Regions from separate parts of the Marinobacter qingdaonensis genome, predicted to be linked through region 2. Evidence: predicted binding sites of a transcription regulator. Region 2 holds the regulator's gene; the other holds the start of a gene.
The links. The regulator FliA, encoded in region 2, starts transcription of late flagellar genes. The targets are predictions, from matches to a motif close to CTAAAGTTTNNNNNNNNNNNGCCGNTAA.

Region 1: U5822_RS09865 (methyl-accepting chemotaxis protein) is a predicted target of FliA. The motif match lies at 1,441-1,468, and genes of this name have one in related genera.

The regions. Positions count from the first base shown of each region.
Region 1 covers NZ_JAYDCJ010000003.1:1,472,015-1,477,438, forward strand. The annotation lists gene U5822_RS09850 (DnaJ C-terminal domain-containing protein) at 1-726, shown strand, start outside; gene U5822_RS09855 (chaperone modulator CbpM) at 742-1,101, shown strand; gene U5822_RS09860 (DUF6435 family protein) at 1,134-1,307, opposite strand; gene U5822_RS09865 (methyl-accepting chemotaxis protein) at 1,533-3,473, shown strand; gene U5822_RS09870 (NAD(P)H-dependent flavin oxidoreductase) at 3,501-4,466, opposite strand; gene U5822_RS09875 (DsbA family protein) at 4,587-5,309, shown strand.
Region 2 covers NZ_JAYDCJ010000003.1:2,073,654-2,079,077, forward strand. The annotation lists gene flhA (flagellar biosynthesis protein FlhA) at 1-1,052, shown strand, start outside; gene flhF (flagellar biosynthesis GTPase FlhF) at 1,113-2,399, shown strand; gene U5822_RS12740 (MinD/ParA family protein) at 2,504-3,316, shown strand; gene U5822_RS12745 (RNA polymerase sigma factor FliA) at 3,347-4,090, shown strand; gene cheY (chemotaxis response regulator CheY) at 4,253-4,636, shown strand; gene U5822_RS12755 (protein phosphatase CheZ) at 4,657-5,424, shown strand, end outside.

The DNA of each region.
Region 1 (5,424 bases), 600 kb from region 2:
CCGGGCTGGCAGAGCGCCTCCGGGTTCGGGGGCGGCGGCTATACCGAGGCCGACGCCCGGCAATTCAGCGACTTTTTCGAGGAGATTTTCGGTGGCGGCCATCGCGCCGGCGGCCAGGGCCGTGGCGGCTTTGGCGGTTTCGGGCAGAGCATGCGCATGCGCGGTGAAGACGTGCACGCCCGGCTCGCGCTGTTCCTGGAAGAGGTGTTCCACGGCTGTGAAAAACAGGTGTCCTTCACCGTGCACGAGCCGGACAAGCAGGGCCGCATCCGGGAGCGGCAGAAGACCCTGAATGTGAAAATTCCGGCTGGCATGCGCGAGGGGCAGCATCTGCGTCTCAAGGGCCAGGGCTCGCCCGGCTATGGCGGCGGCGAGCCCGGCGACCTGTTGCTGGAAATCGAGCTGGCGCCACACCCGGTGTTCACGGTGGAAGGTCGGGATGTGCTGGTCACCGTGCCCATTGCGCCCTGGGAGGCGGCCATGGGCGCCAGTGTGACCGTGCCCACCGTCGGCGCCAAGGTGAACGTCAAGGTGCCAAAGGGCTCCTCCAGTGGCCGCAAGCTGCGCCTGAAAGGCAAGGGGCTGCCCGGTAAGCACCCTGGCGACCAGATCGTGGTGCTGCAGATCGTTATGCCGGAGCAGCACAGCAAAGAGGCGGAAGGGCTGTACGAGCAGTTGGCCGAAGCGGAGAAACACTTCAATCCACGCAGCAGGCTGCATGTGTAAGCAGGGAGTGACACCATGGCGGGGAACAAATCGGTAGTGACCATCGATGTTGCGGAATCCAGGGCGACCTTCTCGCTCAGGGAGCTGTGCGAGCGGGGCGAGTGCCACGCCGAGCTGGTGCTGAAGATGGTGAGCTACGGCATCATCGAGCCGATCGAGCAGGCCCCGTCGGCACCGGAGCAGAACTGGGAATTCGATCTGGAGGCGCTGCTACGGCTGCGCAAGGCCATGCGCCTGCAGCGGGATCTGAAGATCAACCTGCCGGGCCTGGCCGTCTCCCTGGAGTTGCTGGATCAGGTCGATGCCATGCACCGGGATATCTTGCGACTGCGCCAGCAGCTTGCGCAACTGTCACGGGGGCTGGGCGACGAGTAGACGGCCAGAGTCATCGCCTTAGTGGCGGCCGATCACTTGCCATCGGACAGATTCTGGATCTCCCGGTAGATCTTGTCGGCTTCTTCCATCAGGTCACCGTGGGTCCGCAGATCGCCGTTGCGCTGGGCGTGCAGGGCTTTCTCCAGTTTTTCCTCGTAGGCTTTCTGAAGTTTTTTCTTGGGGTCGGCTTTGAACAGTCCAAACATACCCTGTCCTCATTGGCTAAATGTCTGAAGAATTACGGGGTCGGCGGGCAATAGTTCACCACGGCCCGCGAACCTCTGCAATGTCCACCCATGACCTGCAACAAAAGCCTACACAAAAACGCCCGCCCCATGGCTCACGTTTTGCTACAACTGGTCGTTACCCAAGGCAACGGACGCCCTAAAAGAATGAAGGACAGCACCGCATAACACGTTGACGGAGTCATTATGTCCGCACCCTTTATCAAACAGCTGGTCACAAGCCGGCTGCTGAGACCGGTTTTCCTGATCCTGGTTGTTGCCGGTCTGGTGCAGGTGGTGGTCAGCCAGTGGCTGATCTCGAATCAGGTCGAGCGCCTGGTGGACACGGCCGGATCGGCCCTGGAAGCCAGCAGCAATCAGGTCAGCGAATCCTTCGGTGAGACCCGGGAGGACGTCCGCGGGCGCCTGCAGGCCATGCGGGAGAAGACCATCGATGAACTCGCCAACGAGCTGACGGTGCAGCAGACCGAACAGCAGGAGCGGGTGGCCAGCAACGTGCGCACGGCGGTCATGGCCGAGGCCCAGGGTCTGGCCAATGTGCTGGCGGCGGTGGCGGCGCCGTTGATCTGGGACCGGGACATCCCGCGGCTGACCGACCTGGTGGAACTGGCCGATGCCCGGGAATCGGTGCTGTTCGCCATCTACTACGACCAGTACGGCGAGCGCATGACCCGGTACGTTGATCGAACCGACGACCGGGTTCGCACCCTGATGGAGCAGGGTGAGGGCCGCGGTGCTGCAAATCGGGTCCTCGACGCCGCCAGTCGCGACCCCAACGTGGTCATCATCACCGCGGACATCAAGCCCCAGGGCTCGGCCATCGGCCAGCTCAAGCTCGGGCTGTCGCTCGAGGGCATCAACCGGGATCTGGCCCAGCTGGAGCAGGAATTCAGCGCCACCATTGCCGGCAGCATCGATGCCTCTCGCCAGACCCTCGACGCCGCAACCGAGCAGGTCAACCAGCGCCTGCAGCAACAGCTGGCGGATATGGACGCCACCACCCAGGCGCGCATCCAGAGCACCGTTGAGTCCCTGAACCGGGAAGCGGCCAGCCTGTCCGCGGACCTGTCGCTGCTGACCATCGGCTCGGTGCTGGTGCTGATTCTGCTGGTTGCTGCCGTGCTCGGCGGCGGCCTGCTGCCCCGGGTGTTGCGCCTGAGTTCGGCGATCTGGGGGATTGCCGATGGCGAGGCCGACCTGACCCGCCGGGTCTCGCTGAAGGGCAAGGACGAGCTGACCGAGATGGCCCGGGGCATGAACCAGTTCATCGCCCGCATCCAGGAGCTGGTGTCCGATGTCAAAGCGTCGGCGGAAACCGCCGCCGGTCAGGCCCGGGAGCAGGGCGAAGTGAGTCGGGATGCGGTCTCGGCGGTGAACCACCAGCAACAGGAGGTGGCCGAGGTGTCGGACACCATGGCGGCCATGTCCCAGAGCATCTCCGAGGTGGCCGACAGTATCCAGGAAGTGGCCGGTTCGGTGCAGACCATCGGTGCCGAGAGCGAGGCGACCGCGGGCATCTCCCGGGATGTCCGGGACCGGCTGGCCGCGGTGGTGCGCAACGTCGAGCAGGCGGTGTCGGCGGTCAATGAACTCAACACCCAGAGCACGGAAATCACCTCGGTGCTGTCGGTGATTGGCGCCATCGCCGAGCAGACCAATCTGCTCGCCCTCAACGCCGCCATCGAGGCGGCCCGGGCCGGCGAGTCCGGACGCGGTTTTGCCGTGGTCGCCGATGAGGTGCGCACGCTGGCCAGCCGGACCCAGGAATCCACCACGGAGATCGAAGCCATCATCGAGCGCCTGCAGCGGGGCAGCCGGCAGGCGGTGTCGGTCATCGACCAGGTGTCCGGGCAGGTGGCCGAGTCTTCCACGGAATTCCAGAAGGCCGATGCCCATTTCGAGCAGATCAACCGGTTGTTGGGGGATTTGCAGGAGCGGGCGCTGACCATCTCCTCGGTGGCCGAGGAAGAAGGCCGCCACGCCGGCAAGGTCAGTGTCAGTGTCGAGGGCATTGCCCGCTCGTCGGAAACCACGGTGGACGCCATCCATCGCTCCGACACCGCCAGCCACCGGATCGGTGAGCTGCTGGCGGCGCTTCAGGCCAAGGCGTCGCAGTTCCGGGTCTGACCCACGGCAGGCTCCGGTTCGGGCGGCTCAGTCGAGCAGCCGGGCCCGGGCTTGCTGGTATTCGTCACTCAGTCGCTGCACCAGGGCCTGGACCGTCAGGACGTCGTGAATCTGGCTGACGCCCTGGCCCGCCGACCACACCGTCTTCCAGGCCTTGGCCTCGTCGTCCACCGGTTTCAGCTTTTCTCCGTAATCGATGTCGCCGGCCTGGTGCAGTTTGTCCATCGGGTAGCCAGCCGCTTCCAGGCTCTGGCGCATGAAGCTGGCGGGTATCCCGGACACCGCCGGGGTGTGGATGATGTCGGCGGACACGGCCTCAATGATCATGTTGCGGTAGGCGTCGTCGGCCTGGGACTCTTCGGTGTTGATGAAGCGGGTGCCCACGTAGGCCAGGTCGGCGCCGAGGGCCTCGGCGGCCAGAAGGTCCTCGCCGTGGGACAGGCCGCCGGCCAGCAGGATGAGGCCATCGAAGACCTCGCGGATCTCATGCACCAGCACGAACGGGTTGATGGTGCCGGCGTGACCACCGGCACCGGCGGCGACGGCAATGATGCCATCGACCCCGGCCTCGGCCGCCTTGCGGGCGTGCTTCTGGTTGGTGACGTCGTGAAACACCAGGCCACCGTAACCATGGACCGCGTCCACCACCTGGCTGGCCGCACCGAGGGAGGTGATCACGATGGGCACCTCATGCTTCACGCACAGCTCCAGGTCCGCCTGCCAGCGCGGGTTGGTCCGGTGCACGATCAGGTTCACCGCGTAGGGCGCCAGGGTCGACTCCGGCTGGTCCTGGCGCAGGCGCGCCAGTTCCGTGTTCATCTGCACCAGCCAGGCCTCAAAGCCCTCGCTGGTGCGCTGGTTCAGGGCCGGAAAACTGCCGATCACCCCTTCCCGGCAACAGGCCAGGGCCAGCTCCGGACCGGAGATCAGAAACATCGGCGCCGCCACCAGGGGCAGACGGAGGTTGCGGGAGAGATGTGCAGGTAAGGCCATGAGTTTTCCTTAATTTTTGTTGGAACTTTTTTAAGATATAAAGGATCTTAGCTTGCCTTGGCGGCCCTGAGAACGGTCGCCGGTTACCAAAAATCCGTCAACAACGAGAAGGAGCCCGCAATGGGTGAAGCCAAACGTCGCAAGGAAACCGGTGCCCCGGCACCCCGCAAAGCCAGCAAAAAGCCCCTGTACCTGGGCGCGGCTTTACTGGTCCTGGCGGCCGTCGTCTTGGGACTGTTCTTTCTCACCGCCCAGCCGGAACCCACGTCCGATGAGTTGCCGGTTGCCGGCGCCAACGCCGAGCCGTTCCCGGCCGAACTGGACCAGTACGGTGTGTCTGTTGGTCCCGAGGACGCCCCGGTGGTGGTGCGCGAATTCGCCGATTACCAGTGCCCGGCCTGCGGCCGGTTCTCCGACGCCAGCCAGCAGCTGAAGCAGCAGTATGTGGATGCCGGCAAGGTGCGTTTCGTCTTTTTCGATCTGCCACTGCAGCAACACCAGAACGCCATGCCCGCGGCCATGGCAGCACGCTGTGCCGGGGACCAGGGCGGCTACTGGGCCATGCACGATCAACTGTTCGATGCCCAGAGCGAGTGGAGCAGCTCCGGTGACGCGACCGCCACCTTCACCCGCTACGCCGGTGACCTGGGCCTGGACGAGCGCCGGTTCCAGCGTTGCATGACCACCGAGCTGCACCGAGAAGACGTCGAGCAGAGCCGCCGCATTGCCATGCAACTGCGGGTGACCAGCACGCCCACGGTGCTGGTGGACAACATCCGCCTGACCCGCCCCGGCTGGGGCCAGCTGTCCGCCGTGGTGGAGCGGGAACTGGCGAGCGAGTAACGGCGCGCGGACGGCCCGATCCGGCTACACTTGATTGCACGCCAGAGTTGGTTAAAATTTGCGCCCTCCCTGGCTTCGGTCAGTGAACGAACAGACCAACCCATGCTCCGGATTT
Region 2 (5,424 bases):
TGGGCTGGGACGACGTGGCCACCGTCGATATTGTCGGGCTGGAAGTGGGCTACCGGCTGATCCCGCTGGTGGACAAGTCCCAGGGTGGACAGCTGCTGAGCCGGATCAAGGGCGTGCGCAAGAAGCTGTCCCAGGATCTGGGCTTCCTGATGCCGTCGGTGCACATCCGCGACAACCTCGACCTGATGCCCAACGTCTACCGCATTACCCTGATGGGGGTCACCATCGCCGAGGCCGAGATCCACCCGGAGCGCGAGCTCGCCATCGATCCCGGGCAGGTGTTCGGCAAGGTGGAGGGGATCGAAGGCAAGGACCCGGCCTTCGGTCTGGAGGCCATCTGGATCGAGCCGGACAAGAAAGACCAGGCCCAGACCCTGGGCTACACCGTGGTCGATGCCAGCACCGTGGTCGCCACCCACCTGAATCAGGTGCTGCAGAAGCACGCCCACGAACTGCTCGGCCATGAGGAGGTGCAGAAGTGGCTGGACCAGCTCGAGAAGGTGTCGCCCAAGCTGGCCGAGGAGCTGGTGCCCACTACCGTGTCCATCAGTTTGCTGCTCAAGGTGCTGCAGAATCTGTTGAAGGAAGAAGTGCCGATCCGGGACATGCGTTCCATCGCCGAGGCCATCGTCAACGTCCACCCCAAGAGCCAGGACCCGAAACTGCTGACCACCGTGGCCCGTCAGGCCCTGCGGCGGATGATCGTGCAAAGCATCTGTGGCAATGAGGCCGAGATCCCGGTCATCACCCTGGATCCAGACTTGGAACAGTTATTGCTGAAGTCTGTTCAGCAGAGTCAACAATCCGGCGGTCAGGACGACATCGGACTGGTTCTGGAGCCGAACATGGTGGAGAAGCTGCAGCGTTCCCTGCAGGAAAGTGTTCAGCGCCAGGAGATGCTCGGCAAACCGGCGATTCTGCTGGTATCCGGCCCGCTGCGGCCGGTGCTGGCAAGGTTTGCCAGCTACGGGGTCGAGCGCCTGCACGTGCTCTCCTACCAGGAAATCCCGGATAACAAACAGATCACGATCGTGGCGTCCGTTGGCCAGTAACGGAACCGAACATAACGCGACCGGCGCCCGAGCGGCACCGCCGGTGGAGGAAGAGGCAAGATGAAAGTAAAACGGTTTTTTGCTCAGAGCATGGCGGAGGCCCTGAAGCAGGTCAGTGAGCAGATGGGACCCGATGCCGTGATTCTTTCCAATCGTCGGGTGGACGGCGGCGTCGAAATCGTGACGGCCCTGGACTACGACGAGAACATGGCGCGCCAGCGTCTGGGTGAGCAGGCCGAAACCGCCACCAATGGCTCCCGCCTGGCTGAGATGCAGGCCGACCAGCATCGCCGGCTCGAGGACGAGCTTAGCCGGTCCCGGGATCGTATCCGCGAAGTGCGGGAGAAGCGGGCAAGCCAGGGCGCGAGCTACGCCGAGGCCTCGTTTGCCGAGCTCCATGAGGCCGCCGTGACCGAGGCCGTTGAGCCGGCGCCCGCGCCCGTAACCAAGGGCTATTCCGATGAACTGGCCCAGATGCGGGCGGAGATCAGTTCGCTGCGTGACTTGATGAGCGCCCAGGGTGCCGAGGCCGCCAAGCCCGCCGGCTCCGCCGTACAGCAACGCCTGGCCGAACGGCTGCAGGAGTTTGGTCTGAGCAGCGACCTGGCCGGCTCACTGTCCCGTCGGCATCAGGGCGGGCGGCTGGAGGACGGCTGGAAACAGGCTTTGAAGATGCTCGCCACCGGGGTTCGCACCTCGCGCCAGGAATGGCTGGATGAGGGCGGCGTCTACGCCCTGGTGGGCCCGACCGGCTCCGGCAAGACCACCACCATCGGCAAGCTGGCGGCCCGGTACGTGCTCAAGCACGGCGCCGACTCCCTGGCCCTGGTGACCACCGACCGCTACCGGGTCGCCGCCCACGAGCAGTTGTTCGTGTTCGGTCGCATCCTGAATGTGCCGGTGCGGGTGGTGGACGAGAGCCACACCCTGGACGACATCCTGGACGAGCTGTCCGACCGGCACCTGGTACTGATCGACACCGCCGGCCTGACCAGCTCCGACCGTGGCTACCAGGAGCAATTGTCCGAGCTGGCGCGCAGTCACCACCAGATCCGGACCCACCTGGTGGTGTCCGCCACCAGCCAGCCGCGCATCATGAAATCCGTGTGGCATTGCTATAAGATGGCTAATCTTTCGGGCTGCGTGATGACAAAGATTGACGAAGCCCTGACACTTGGCGAATCCTTGGGGTTTGTGATGGAAACCGCGTTGCCGGTGGCCTACTACACGGACGGTCAGAAAATCCCCGAGGACCTGCATCACGCAGACGCAGTTCCCCTGGTACGGTTGGCGGTTGAGCGCCTGAAGAGCCTGCAGCAACAGCAATCGGTTGCCGAGGGGGCCTGAGCTGGACACACCCGTACCGGATGATGGAGTATCCGGCGTGCACAACCGGCGCCGTTAATAATAAGACGAGCCCTCGGAACAATTGGCGAGAGACACGAATTAACATGAGCAGAGCAAATCCGGTACAGGTGATTGCGGTTTCCGGCGGTAAAGGTGGGGTCGGCAAAAGTAACGTGTCGGTCAACCTGGGCATCGCCCTGGCGCAGAAAGGTCGGCGCGTGGTGATCCTGGACGCCGACCTTGGGCTGGCCAACATCGATGTTCTGCTCGGCATAACCGCCAACCGCAACATTTCCGATGTGCTCTCGGGCGAGTGCGACCTGAAAGACGTTCTGGTCGACGGCCCGGGTGGCATCAAGATTGTGCCGGCGTCGTCCGGTACCCAGCGCATGACCCATCTGAGCGCCATGGAACACGCCGGCCTGATCAACGCCTTCAGTGAGCTGGGCGACCAGATTGACGTGCTCATCGTCGATACCGCCGCCGGCATCTCGGAATCGGTGGTCAGCTTCCTGCGCGCCTCCCAGGAGTTGCTGTTCGTGGTCTGTGACGAGCCGACTTCGATCACCGACGCCTACGCCCTGATCAAGCTGATGAACCGCGAGTACGGCACCAACCGTTTTCGCATCCTGGCCAACCAGGTGCGCAACGAGCAGGAGGGGCGGCACCTGTTCGAGAAGCTGGCCCGGGTCACCGAGCGCTTTTTGGACGTGGCCCTGCAGTACGTGGGCATGGTGCCCTACGACGAAGCCGTCAAGAAATCCGTGCAGCGCCAGCGCGCCGTGCTCGATGCCTACCCCCGGGCCAAGGCATCGCTGGCAATCAAGGCGCTGGCGGACAAAGTGGACAACTGGCCGCTGCCTTCCTCGCCTCGCGGGCATCTCGAATTCTTCGTGGAGCGGCTCGTCGAAGTCTGAATCTGATCCAGTCAAAACAACACCGGATACATGACATTGGCGAAAAATCTGGGAATCTACCAGCAATCTGGCACGACCGGCGCTGCTCAGCTGATTGAGGAGCACGCCCCGCTGGTCAAGAAAATAGCCCTCCATCTGATGGCCCGGCTGCCGGCCTCCGTGCAGCTGGAAGACCTGATGCAGGCCGGCATGATCGGTCTGCTCGAGGCGGCCCAACGCTACAGCTCCACCAAGGGTGCCACCTTCGAAACCTACGCCGGTATCCGCATCCGCGGCGCCATGGTCGATGAAATCCGCAAGGGCGACTGGGTGCCCAGGTCGGTTCACCGCAACGCCCGCCGCATCTCCCAGGCCATCAAGGCGGTCGAGGATCGTCTCGGCCGTGAAGCCCAGGACCACGAGGTGGCCGAGGAGCTGGGCATAGAGCTGTCCGAGTACCACGCCTCCCTGTCCGATGCCAACAGCGGACGACTTTTTAGCCTCGATGAGCTTAATGAATCCGGAGAGCTGCCGATAGAAGAGGCAGAGGCCAGTGATAATCCGCTCGATGGCCTGGCGTCTGACGCCTTCCGGCGCAATCTGGCCGAGGCGATCGAAGACCTGCCGGAGCGGGAAAAACTGGTGCTGAGCCTGTACTACCAGGAAGAACTGAACCTGAAAGAAATCGGGGCGGTGCTTGGGGTGAGTGAAAGCAGGGTCAGCCAGATTCACAGTCAGGCGGCATTACGGTTGCGGGGGCGACTGGCCGGCTGGCGCCAGGACACCGACGACTAGGTTTGCCGCCCGTGTGTCCCGTTCATGGAGCTCTGTAGTTTTTGGTAACCGATGCTTTACATGGACAGCAAAGAACAGACAATAAGTGGTCAAAACCGCGGCCTGCTAGATGTTGTGCTTAAAGGTCAAACGAATTCCGGGTGTTACTAACTGGAGGTCCCATTGGACAAGAACATGAAAATCCTCATCGTGGACGACTTTTCCACGATGCGACGGATCATCAAGAACCTGCTGCGTGATCTGGGTTTCAGCAACACCGATGAGGCGGATGACGGCAACACCGCACTGCCGATGCTGAAGAGCGGCAAGTACGATTTTCTGGTCACCGACTGGAACATGCCGGGGATGTCCGGGTTCGACCTGCTCAAGGCCGTGCGTGCCGACGAGAGCCTGAAGACCCTGCCGGTTCTGATGGTGACCGCGGAAGCCAAGCGTGACCAGATCGTGGCGGCCGCCCAGGCCGGCGTCAACGGCTACGTGGTCAAGCCGTTCACCGCCGCCGTGCTCAAGGAAAAGATCGAGAAAATCTTCGAACGCATCCAGTAACCAGAGGTCGGATGGCTCTCATGAGCGATACCAGCAAGAACCATCGAAGCCTCGATCCGGAGGTGACGGAAAAGCTCCAGCGTCAGAGTGCGGAGCTGGCCGATAGTGTCCAGGCCGGGGACTTTGCCCAGGCCATGACCGTGATCAACGAACTGAGTGAGGTCAGGGACCAGAGTCTCTACCGCGAAGTGGGGCGTCTGACCCGGAGCCTCCACGAAGCCATTCGCAACTTCCAGATTGACCCGCGCAGCGCCGAACAGCAGGAAGCCCTGTCGAAAATGAGCGACGCCTCGGATCGTCTGGAGTACGTGGTGCAGATGACCAGCCAGGCCGCCAACCGCACCATGGATCTGGTGGAAGAGACCATGCCGGTGGCGCACGAGGTCCGGGACGAGGCAACCGCCCTGCGGGACGAGTGGCACCGGCTGCGCCGACGCGAAATGCAGCCGGCCGAGTTCCGCGAACTGTACGGTCGCATCGATCGCTTCTTCGAGTCCCTGTCGACCGATGCGGGCACCATGTACAACAACCTGTCCGAGATCTTGTTGGCCCAGGATTTCCAGGACCTCACCGGCCAGGTGATCCAGAAGGTCACGGCCCTGGTGAAAGAGGTGGAGGAGCAGATGCTCAGCCTCGTGGTGATGGCCAGTCATGTCGACCAGCTCACCGGCACGGTGCACCAGATCGAAGAGTCCGAGGTATCGGCCGAGCAGGGCGTCGGGCCACAGATCAAGGCCAACGAACGTGAAGATGTAGTCTCGGGACAGGACGATGTCGACGACCTGTTG